One region of the Aeromonas dhakensis genome, then DNA from elsewhere that is predicted to be linked to it. Evidence: riboswitches for the same ligand, from Rfam matches in the RefSeq annotation. Region 1 holds a riboswitch; the other holds the start of a gene.
What was found. A riboswitch is a leader RNA that binds a small molecule or an ion and turns the genes downstream of it on or off. The one in region 1 is predicted to bind cyclic di-GMP.
Positions count from the first base shown of each region.

Region 1 (8,021 bases):
TCCGCTGGAGCCTGATGTACGGCCTGCTGCTCTGTACCGCCCGGGCGGTGGGGGAGTTCGGCGCCGTGTCTGTGGTCTCCGGCCACATTCGCGGCCAGACCAACACCCTGCCGCTGCACATCGAGATCCTCTACAACGAGTACCAGACCGGCGCCGCCTTCGCGGTGGCCAGCCTGTTGGCCCTGTTCGGGATCTTCACCTTGCTGGGGGAAACCCTGCTGGCCCGGCTGCGTGCCCAGCCCGTTCACTCTCACTGATCACCGAATTCAAGAGGCTGCCATGAGCATTCAGGTACAAGGACTCAACAAGCATTTCAACCAGTACGCGGCGCTGGCCGACATCAACCTCGACTTTCACGACGGTGAGCTGGTGGCGCTGCTCGGCCCCTCCGGCTGCGGCAAGACCACTTTGCTGCGGATCATCGCCGGGCTGGAGCAGGCCGACTCTGGTCACGTCATCATCCGCGGCGAGGATGCCTCGGATCTGCACGTGCGCGAGCGCAACGTCGGCTTCGTGTTCCAGCACTACGCCCTGTTTCGCCACATGACGGTGTTCGAGAACGTGGCGTTTGGCCTTAGGGTCAAGCCGCGCCGCGAGCGACCGGCCGAAGCGGCGATCCGCGCCCGGGTCAAGGAGCTGCTGGATCTGGTGCAGCTCAGCCATGTGGCCGCGCGCTACCCGACCCAGCTCTCCGGCGGTCAGCGCCAGCGGGTCGCGCTGGCCCGCGCGCTGGCGGTGCAGCCCAAGGTGCTGTTGTTGGACGAGCCCTTCGGCGCCCTCGACGCCCAGGTGCGCAAGGAGCTGCGCCGCTGGCTGCGCGAGCTGCACGACGAGCTGCACGTCACCAGCCTGTTCGTCACTCACGATCAGGAGGAGGCGCTGGAGGTGGCGGACCGGGTGGTGCTGATGAATGCCGGCAAGGTCGAGCAGATCGGCACCCCGGCCGAGGTCTACGACCAGCCCGCCAGCTCCTTCGTGCACAGCTTCCTCGGCAGCGTGAATCTGTTTCGTGGGCGGGTGGCCGGGCAGGGGCTCGGCATCGGCGAGCAGCTGTTGGGTGGACCCATCAGCTCCCAGCTGGCGGAAGGCAGCGCGGCTGTAGCCTATGTGCGTCCCCACGAGCTGGAGATAGTGCCGGCGGATGCGCCGGGCGGCATCAGCGCCACCATCACCCGCCTGTTGCCCATGGGGCCGCGCATCCGGGTGGAACTGCGTGGCAATGGGGATACAAACGGTGCACACTTCGAGGCCGAGCTGAGCAAGGAGGCGGCCCGCGCCTTCCACCCGGGCCAGGGGGTGCGGCTGGTGGCCAGACAGGCTCAGCTCTACCCGGATTACCAGATTTAAGTGGCAGGCCCCTGGGGGGCCGCGCAGGCAAGCAGCGTGACCAGGGCGGAGTCTGCCCGCCTGGGATGCAACAGGGTCAGTATGGCGGCCAGAGTTCAGGCTCGGGCAGCCAGACAAGATAACAACAAGGCGGCGGGGAGGGCCCCGACCGGCCGGTCAGCGCAGGAGGCGATGACGTGAATTTTCAGCAGTTGCGAATCATTCGGGAGGCGGCACGGCGGGATTACAACCTGACCGAGGTGGCCAATGCCCTGTTTACCTCCCAGTCTGGGGTCAGCCGCCATATCCGCGAGCTGGAAGAGGAGCTGGGGATCGAGTTGTTCATCCGCTACGGCAAGCGGCTGCTCGGCATGACAGAGCCGGGCAAGGAGCTGCTGGTGATCGCCGAGCGCATCCTCGGGGATGCCGAGAACATCCGCAAGCTGGCCAGCACCTTCGCCAACCGCGACTCGGGCCGGCTGTTGGTGGCGACCACCCACACCCAGGCCCGCTACGCCCTGCCGCGGGTGGTGAAGGCGTTTCGCGAGCAGTTCCCGCTGGTGCAGCTGGAGCTGCGCCAGGGCGGTCCGGAGGAGATAGTGCGGCTGGTGCAGACCGGCGAGGTGGACATCGGCATCAGCAGCGAGCAGCTCGACAAGAGCGAAGGGGTGGTGGCGTTTCCCTACTACCGCTGGCACCACAACATAGTGGTGCCGGAGCAGCATCCGCTCAGTGCCGAGCAGGAGCTGACCCTGGCGGCGCTGGCCCAGTGGCCCATCATCACCTATCAGGCCGGGCTGACCGGGCGGGCGCGGGTGGACGAGGCGTTTGCCGAGGCCGGTATCGCCCCGCAGATCCTGCTGACCGCGCAGGACTCCGACGTTATCAAGACCTATGTCGAGCTGGAGATGGGGGTGGGCATACTGGCGGACATGGCGTTCGACACCCAGCGCGACAAGGGGCTGGTGCAGCTGGACGGCAGCCGGTTGTTTGCGCCCCACACCGCCTGGATCGGCCTTAAGCAGGGGCAGTTCCAGCACAACTTCGCCTGGCAGTTCATCCAGCTCTGCAACCCTGAGCTGGCGCTGGCGGACATTCAGGCCCGCGCCATGGGCGGCGAGCCCGCCATCGACTTCCAGATCTGAGCTGTCACACCAGAGAACACCAGAGAAAACGGGGAGCCAGTGGCTCCCCGTTTTGTTGATGGCGTCATGCTGTGCCTGCGGGTCAGTTGACCAGGATCCAGGCATCCTGCCAATTGCTACCGACCCCGGGTTCATACTGGGTGGCGCTGGCCGACCACTGGCTGCACCAGCCGCGATAGGGGAAGGGCTTGCACTGGTAGATCTTGCCGTTCTTGGGCTGCAGCACTCTGGTGCCGTCGGTGTAGGACTTGAGCCCGTCCGGGAAGGTGAACTGGTAGTCACCGCCGGCGGCCGGATCCTTGAGCATCAGGTCCAGGGTCTGCTGCACCGCATCGCCACCGGCCTTGGGTTTGCCCTCGATCACCAGCTGGTGGTGACCGGCGCTGAGCCCGGTGAGCGGCATGGTGAAGCTGTGGCTGCTGTCCTTGATGTCGGCGCTGGTCTGTCCCTTGGCGGCCCCACCGTGATCATACAGGGTGTTGGTCACGGTCAGATCGCCCTCGGCGGCCACGGTAAAGTTGAGGGTCAGCTTGCCCTCGTCGAGCAGGTATTCGCTCTCCAGGCCGCTCACGCTGACGCCGTTGCTCACCGGTGGCTGCTGCTGTTCGAGCTGGATCTCGACCCGCTCCAGCGCGCTGCCGGCCTTGAAGTAGACCGGGTTCTGGCCGTAGACGGGGTTGAACTGGCCTTCACCGCTCTGCTGGCCGGCGCGGATCTGGCTCTGCTCTGCATTGATCTTGCTCGCCAGGGCGTGGGTCCAGTTGTTCTTCTGGCCCTGCTCCGGGCTGGCGATGGTCAGCTCGGTCTGCAGATCGGGGCGTACGCCGTTGGCGTCGAACACCAGGGTTCTGGCTTTGTCGCCGACCGCCAGCTCGGTGGAAGGATAGATGGTGCCGCCCTGGCTCCATTCCAGCGGTGGCTGGGTGCCGCCCTTGAAGTTGGCGTCGATCACGTTATAGAAGCTGTTGCTGGTGTCACCCACTTCCCACACCCCCAGGATTACCTGATAGCCGGTGCGCTCGGGCAGGTTGCACTGGTGGGTGACCTGCTTGGGCGGCTGGGTCATGTTGCCGTCCACCACGCAGAAGGGGGTGAGCTCGAAGGAGGCGCGGGTCAGCGGCTGGTTCGGGTTCCAGTCCTGCTTGGTGAGGTAGTAGCGCCAGTTGCGGGTGACGTGGTTGGCGGTGAAGGTCCAGCTGATGGCGAAGGGGCCGGCCTGTACCTCGCGGCGGGTCCAGCGGTCGCTGGTCTGGGCGTTCAGCTCGCCCCAGCTGGCGCTGCCGGCCGAGGCGATCTGGCCGTCGGCAGGGCCACCATTCGGGAAGCCGGAGGGGCCTTCCACGCTCTGGGGTTCCCATTGCACCGCGCCGCACTGGCTGTTGCCGCCGGTCTTGCACAGGTAGTTGCGCGATTCCGGCTGGCTGATGTAGCCGTGGGCGAGCACGCTGCCACTGACCAGCAGGGCCAGCGTTGCAGCGACGTGATTGAGTTGGATTTTTGCTGCCATACATTCCTCTGTTCGACAGATGTGGGCAGTCAAGTTGGCAGGGGCGTTCCCCGAAACACTGTGTGGCAACCCCGCTATCCTGGACGACATGTCTTTAGACCGGAGGCTTTGCGTCCTGGCCTTTCAACCAGTTTGCCAAATGACTACATAAAGGGTCATGGTGTCGCGTTTGGCGACAACTCATCATGACTATTTTTGATTAAATAATTAAGTGTAAATCTTTACAGCTTGACCTCATCGGAGTAGAGCAAACACTTAACTTTCTGTTTTTAAATGGCTATTAACTCGGCGCCACGGCATCAAGTTCGTCGAACAGGTCGACAAGATGCAAATATTTGGCATTTTTTCGCAATGAAAAACGCCCCCGCCAGCCGATCTGGCGGGGGCGTGCGCTGCGACAAGCCAGGACGGATCAGTGGCGGATGCGCGGGCGATCCTCCTGCCGCGGCGGTTGCGGCATCCGTGGCTGGGTTGCCGGCTGGTGGCTGGCCGAGCCCAGTTTGAACAGGGCCAGCCGCTCGTCCAGGCTGCGGGAGAGTCCGGCCAGCAGCTCGCTCTCCTGAGCCAGCTGGGAGGCGGACTGGGACATCTCCAGCGCCGAGTCGTTGATGCCGCTGACGTTGCGGTTCATGTCCTCCGCCACCATGCTCTGCTGTTCCGCCGCGGTGGCGATCTGGGTCGCCATGTCGCTGACGTGCTGGATGTGGTTGACGATGAGGGAGAGATCCTGGCCCGCCTTCTCCGACTGGCCGACGCTGCTCTCCGCCAGCTTGCGGCTGGCGTCCATGGCGTCGGCCGCACTCACCGCCCGCTGCTGCAGCTGAGCTATGGTGCTCTGGATCTCCTCGGTGGACTGGCGGGTGCGGCTCGCCAGCTGGCGAACCTCGTCGGCCACCACGGCAAAGCCGCGGCCCTGTTCGCCGGCGCGGGCCGCCTCGATGGCGGCGTTGAGGGCCAGCAGGTTGGTCTGCTCCGAGATGGCGCTGATGACCGCCGTCACCTCGCTTATCTGCATCACCCCCTCCTTGAGCTGGTTGACCTGCAAGGTGGCCTGCTCCACCTCGCTGGCCAGCGCCTGGATGCCGTGCACGCTGGCGTGCACGTCCCGGTTGCCGAGGCCGGCCTCGCTGGTGGCGTCCTGGGTGTCGCGGGCGGTGTTCTCGGCGTGGCCGGCCACGTCGGCGATGGTGGCGCTCATCTCGTTCATGGCGGTGGCGAGCTGGGCCAGCTGATCCCGCTGGCTGTTGACCGCCTGGTTGGTCTGCTCGGCGGAGGCGGCGATGCGCAGGGCGGCATCCGCCACGTTGCCGGCCCCCTGGCTTGCCTCCAGCAGGGCGTGCCGGATGGCGCTGAGCCCCTGGTTGGTGCAGCTGGCGACGGCCCCCAGCTCATCCTTGCCGTGCACCGGGATGCTCACCACCAGATCGCCGGCGGCCACCTGCTGCATGGCCCGGTTGATCTCGGCCAGCGGGTTGACGATGGAGCGGCTGATGGCAAAGCCCAGCAGCCCCATCAGCAGGGTCACCAGCAGGGTGGCGCCCCCCATCAGCTGATACTGGGACCAGATGGTGGCCTGGATGTCCTGCAGCAGCACGCCGGAGCCGAGGATCCAGCCCCAGGGCTGATAGCCGGCCACCAGCGACAGTTTCTGGGCCGATTCGCCGGAGGGGGAGACCCACTGGTACTCCAGCCGACCCTGCTGACCCCCTCTGCCGAGATCCACCATCCGCTGCCAATGCGCGCCGGCGGTGGCGGATCCGCTCTCGCCCATCTGCTGGCCGACCAGCTCGGGTCGGACGGGGTGCACCAGCATCCGGCGGTTCTCGTCCAGCACGAACAGGTAGTTGTCACCGTCAAAGCGCATGCTGTTGAGCATGGCCCTGGCCTCGGCCTGCGCCTGCGGTGCGGGCAGGGTGGCTGCCAGCGCCTGGATCCGGCTCATGGCCAGATCCAGCACAGCCTGCAGCCTGGCTTCCCGTTCACTCATCAGATTGCGCTGCAGGGCACTGGCGGAGATGAGCAGCAGTGCGATGAAGCCGACCAGCGCCAGTGAGAGCAACAGCATCAATTTGCGGCTCACGGCAATATCACCGAGCTTGAACATAGTCTCTTCCTTAACTTTCCCATGCGGGTCTGGTGGTGACCAGTCTGTCGGCTGGCCCTGATTATTTTTCATTTAACATTTAATTAACTTTCAAAGGCTTGGCGCGACAGCACGCCAATTGAGAAGTTTGACACCAGTATAGCCAGCAGACAGAAACCCTCGCTTTTGGTAGCGTGTTCGCGCGCATCCCGGCGCACCATTTGCCGGATTATTTGCAGAAAATGTGAATGAGTCGGCATTTCACCAATAAAGGAGTGGGCACCCCGTGCTGCCCCATAACAAGAGGGAATTTATGAGTTCCATTGCCAGGAATTATCTCAACCAGCTCAACGCCGACTACCTGCAGGTGCACAGGCGCAAGGAGGATCTGTTCTGGTCCACCTACATGGGCACCAGCGACGATCAGGCCGGTTTCACCGCCGCCGAGCAGGCTTACAAGGCCTTCTGCGCCGACCCGGCGCGCCTGCCGGTGCTGCGGGAGATGCATGCCATGGCCGAGGAGACCGAGCTCAAGCGCGGTCTGGCAGGCTGGATCGCCTTCTTCGAATGCAACGTCATCGAGGCGCCGGCCGCCGCCGCCCTGATGGACGAGCTGGTGGCCGCCGAGGCGGCGCTGTTCGCCCGCCGTCGGGAGCTGAAGCTGACCTTGCTGGACGAGCAGGGTCGCGAGGTGGCAGGCAGTCTGCCCGCCGCCAGCACGGCACTGGCTGCCAGTAGCAACGAGGCGGTGCGCCAGAGCGCGCTCGCCATGTTCCACACCCTGGAAAACTGGGTGGTCGACAACGGCTATCTGGCCATAGTCGCGCTGCGCAACCGCTTCGCCCGGGCCATGGGTTATCGCGACTACTTCGACTACAAGGTGCACAAGAACGAGCAGATGAGCCCGGCGCAGCTGTTCGCCATCCTCGACGACTTCATCGCCGGCACCGAGCAGCGGCTGCACCAGAGCCTGGCCGAGCTGAAAGCGGCCAAGGGGGAGGCGGCCCTGCTGCCCCACAACCTGCGTTACAGCGTGAGCGGCGACGTGACTCGCCAGCTCGACCCGTACGTACCCTTCTCCCGCGCTTTGCAGGATTGGGTCGAGAGTTTCCGCCGGCTCGGCATCCAGTACCGCGGCGCCAGCCTCACTCTGGATCTGCTGACCCGGGAGGGGAAATACGAGAACGGCTTCTGCCACGGCCCGGTGCCGAGCTTCTGGCAGGAGGGGGAGTGGGTGCCGGCGGTGGTCAACTTCACCAGCCTGGCCGACCCGGCCCAGGTGGGCAGCGGCTGGAGCGGGCTCAACACCCTGTTCCACGAGGGTGGCCATGCGGCGCACTTTGCCAATGTCACCGGCAACGCCCCCTGCTTCTCCCAGGAGTTCCCGCCCACCTCCATGGCCTACGCCGAGACCCAGTCGATGTTCTGCGACAGCCTGCTGGATGACGCGGACTGGCTCAAGCGCTACGCCAGAAATGCGGCGGGGGAGCCGATCCCGGATGCGCTGATCAAGGCGATGATCGAGGCACGCCAGCCGTTTCGCGCCTTCAACGAGCGCCAGATCGCGCTGGTGGCCTACTTCGAGCGTGATCTCTACGCCATGGACGAGGCCGAACGCACCCCGGCCGCCGTGCTGGCGCTGGCCCGCCGCTGGGAGCGCCAGATCCTGGGGGTGGAGAGCCCGCGTCCGCTGCTGGCCATCCCGCACCTGCTCAACCAGGAGTCGGCCTGTGCCTATCACGGCTACCTGCTGGCGCTGATGGCGGTGGAGCAGACCCGCGCCTATTTCCTGAAGCGCGACGGCTACCTCACCGACAACCCGCGCATCGGGCCGGATCTGGCCGCCCACTACTGGGGGCCGGGCAACGGCATGACCCATGACGAGACCCTGCGCAGCCTGACCGGCAAGGGCTTCAGCGCCGGCCCGCTGGCCGCGGTGTGCAACCAGAGCGTGGCCGAG
Region 1 covers NZ_CP023141.1:1,384,321-1,392,341, forward strand. Annotated here, with positions in the region: gene cysW (sulfate ABC transporter permease subunit CysW) at 1-257, shown strand, start outside; gene CK627_RS06845 (sulfate/molybdate ABC transporter ATP-binding protein) at 280-1,347, shown strand; gene cbl (HTH-type transcriptional regulator Cbl) at 1,524-2,471, shown strand; gene gbpA (N-acetylglucosamine-binding protein GbpA) at 2,554-3,978, opposite strand; cyclic di-GMP riboswitch class I at 4,040-4,125, opposite strand; gene CK627_RS06860 (methyl-accepting chemotaxis protein) at 4,391-6,082, opposite strand; gene CK627_RS06865 (M3 family metallopeptidase) at 6,375-8,021, shown strand, end outside.

Region 2 (3,150 bases), 350 kb from region 1:
GACGGTGAAGGTCTGCACCAGAGAGTCACGCTGGGAGGCCTGTTTCTCGACCCCTTTGGCATCCAGGTATTTCTGCACCGGCAGGGTGATGACGTTGGCGTCCCCTTGCGGTGCCAGCTTGGCCGGCCGGTAGATCATGGCCACCATGATGGCGTCGCCGCCGAAGTAGTGCTCGCCCTGCAGCAGCGCCTTGGGCAGGGTGACGAAGGCGTACTGCTTGCTCGCCTCTTTCTGCTGGGCGTTGAGGGCCTGTACCAGGTCGCTGATGGCGGAGTGGCTGTCAAAGCCGTTGTTCTCCATCTCCATCAGGCCGAGCAGGTCGGCATCCATCTCGGTGATGGCGTTGACTATCTTGGCGCGCTGCTTCTGGAAGTCCTCCAGGTTCTTGGCACCACGGTTGCAGCCCTTGGCGCTGTCCGCATCCGCCTGATCCTTGCACAGTACGTTGAGGGCACCGCCCACGCTGGAGTGGCTGGTGAAGTAGTTGAGCACGTTGAAGCTGCCGACGCGCAGATCGGTGCCGTCGGCACGGGCCGGGGCGCTCTGGCGGTCGTTGTCGCTGGTGCGCAGCAGATCGCCGGCGGTAATCACCTGATCCTGCGGCACGATCAGCCGGTACTCGTTGTAGCTGTAGCCCACCATGGCATCCAGATTGACTGGGGCATCGCCGATGCGCAGGTAACCCTGTTCCGGCTCCCAGGCCGGCAGCCAGGGCAGTTTGCCGTCGGCGGCCTTGAAGTCCGATTCGAGGAATACCCGGTTGCCGGCGTTGGCCTTGGCCAGCGCCTTGGCGGCCTTGCTGTCGGCGTCGTGCAGCTGGGTCGGCTTCATCAGCGGCGCCTGGTGGGAGAGCACCAGGTTGTTGCGTCGGGCGGCGTAGTCATAGCTGAAGTTGCGGCTGATTTTGAGCGCGCTGTCGGCATCGAGCCGTACCCGCATCCCTTCGTGGCGCTCCAGCGCCCGGGCCAGGGTCTCGTTTTCCAGCACCCGCAGCGGGATGGCGGCCGGGGCTGCGCCCTGGGCGATCACCTGCAGGCGCGGGGTGCCGCTGTCAGTCAGTGGCTTGAGCTGGGTATGGCCGTAATACTCCTCGACCTTGGCCTCCAGGCAGACTTCGGCGCCCGGCTTGATGTCCGGGTACTTGCTGGCGAAGTTTTTGTCGTTGAGATAGACGAAGATGCCGTCCGAGGTCTGGGGGTTGCCGTCGCCCTGCACATCCAGCAGGTAGAACCCCTTGTTGAGGCTCTCGCCCAGACCCGAGACCACCGCCTTGACCATGACGCTCTGGGGGCTTTCGAACTTGTCGGCGGGAATGAGCGGGCTCTTGTCACCGCTGCCCTGAATGACCGGGATCGGGGTGAGGTCGCTGTCGGCCGGGCAGCTGAAGCCGGCGGCATAGACGGACGGGGAGGCGAGCGCAATCCCCACGGCCAGCGACAGCAGGGTACGTGTTCCTTTCATATCTGTTCCTTTTTTATTTTTTGCCAGTGTTTCCATAGCCTTGGCGCATCGGCCAAGGGCGCGCATTGTCACATTTCTGGCATGTCGTACCAGTGAGCCAACGCACATTACGGGGATACAAATGAGGGCAATACCGGTTTTTTTGACTTGGCTAACAGCATGAAACTAATGACAATTTTGTTATTTCATCCGATTGGCGAAAATGTGATCCCGCTGGCATCCACATATTTTTCCTCGAGAATGAAGATTGAGACTCGGCTGGTTGATTCCTATACTCGGCTTGTTCCTCACGGAACCCAGGTAAAGGGCAAACCGGCCGAGACGCCGGGACGCAATGCCTCCGGTCTTCAGATCGAGCGATCCAGATAGCGGGGCTTCCCAGGGTGAGGGTGACGTTTGTGGCAGGTCCATTGCCAGTTGTCTGCGCCCATCACGCAGGTTGCGCTTGTGCTTTGCCTTGGAGACCAATGCCAAGACAAAACAAGGAAGATAACAATATGCAACAGACCCTAAGGCCCAGCAGGCTTGCCATGCTGGTGGCTTTGGCTGCCATGCCCGCCTGGGCACAGGCCGCTTATCCCGCCTATCAGGCCGGTACCGCCTACAAGGCCGGCGACATCGTCAGCAACGTCGGCAATCTCTATGAGTGCAAAGAATTTCCCTACTCCGGCTGGTGCGGGGCCTCGCCCTATCACTATGAGCCCGGTGTCGGGGTCGTCTGGGCCGATGCCTGGAAACTCTATGGCGGGGAGGTGCCGCCCCCGGCGCTCGGCGTGGCCGTCAGCTCGCCGGCTGCCGGCGCCAGTGTCAACGAAGGGGCCAGTGTGGCGCTGGCGGTGACCCTGAGCGGCCCGGTGACGGCGCTGGTCAAGGTCGAGTACCTCATCGACGGCACCCTGGTCGCCACGGCGAGTGCCTCGCCCTGGAACGGCAGCTGGCGTGCCGCCGGTGTCGGCGCCCACACCCTCAAGGCGCGGGCGCTGGATAAAGACGGCAAGGTGCTGAGCGAAGCGGATTCCAGCTTCAAGGTCGCCGCCGTGGTGGCGCCGGAGGCACCCAAGGTGAGCATCAGCAGCCCGGCCACCGGCGCCAAGGTGACCCTGGGTCGCAGCGTGGCGGTGAGCGGCAACGTCACCGATGCCAACGACGACGTCGCCAAGGTCGAGTTGTTCGTCGATGGCAAGAAGGTCGGGGAGGACACCAGCGCCCCCTGGCAGGTGAACTGGACGCCCCAGAGCAAGGGGCTGGCCGGCCTCAAGCTGGTGGCGACCGACAAGGAGAACCTGAGTGGCGAATCGGCCCAGGTCAACGTGCAGGTGGAAGAGGCAGCCCTGCCGCCCACCGGTGGCAACCTCTCCTGCGATATTCGTCAGATCTACCGCCCGGATGGCTACGAGTGCATGGGGGATGACCACGCCCGCCGGGTCATCGGTTACTTCACCTCCTGGCGTACCGGCAAGAACGGCTTGCCCTCCTATCTGGTGAGCGACATTCCCTGGGACAAGATCACCCACATCAACTACGCCTTCGCGGCGGTGGACGAGCAGAGCCACACCATCAAGGTGGACGATTCGGCCACCAAGATGACTTGGGACGGCGTGCCGGGTGCCGAGATGGATCCGGAGTTCGCCTACCAGGGCCACTTCAACCTGCTGTCGAAGTACAAGAAGCAGTATCCGGACGTGAAGA
Region 2 covers NZ_CP023141.1:1,732,898-1,736,047, forward strand. Annotated here, with positions in the region: gene CK627_RS08550 (ExeM/NucH family extracellular endonuclease) at 1-1,461, opposite strand, end outside; cyclic di-GMP riboswitch class I at 1,758-1,843, shown strand; gene CK627_RS08555 (glycosyl hydrolase family 18 protein) at 1,959-3,150, shown strand, end outside.
Region 2: another riboswitch for cyclic di-GMP. It lies ahead of CK627_RS08555 (glycosyl hydrolase family 18 protein); the one in region 1 lies ahead of gbpA (N-acetylglucosamine-binding protein GbpA).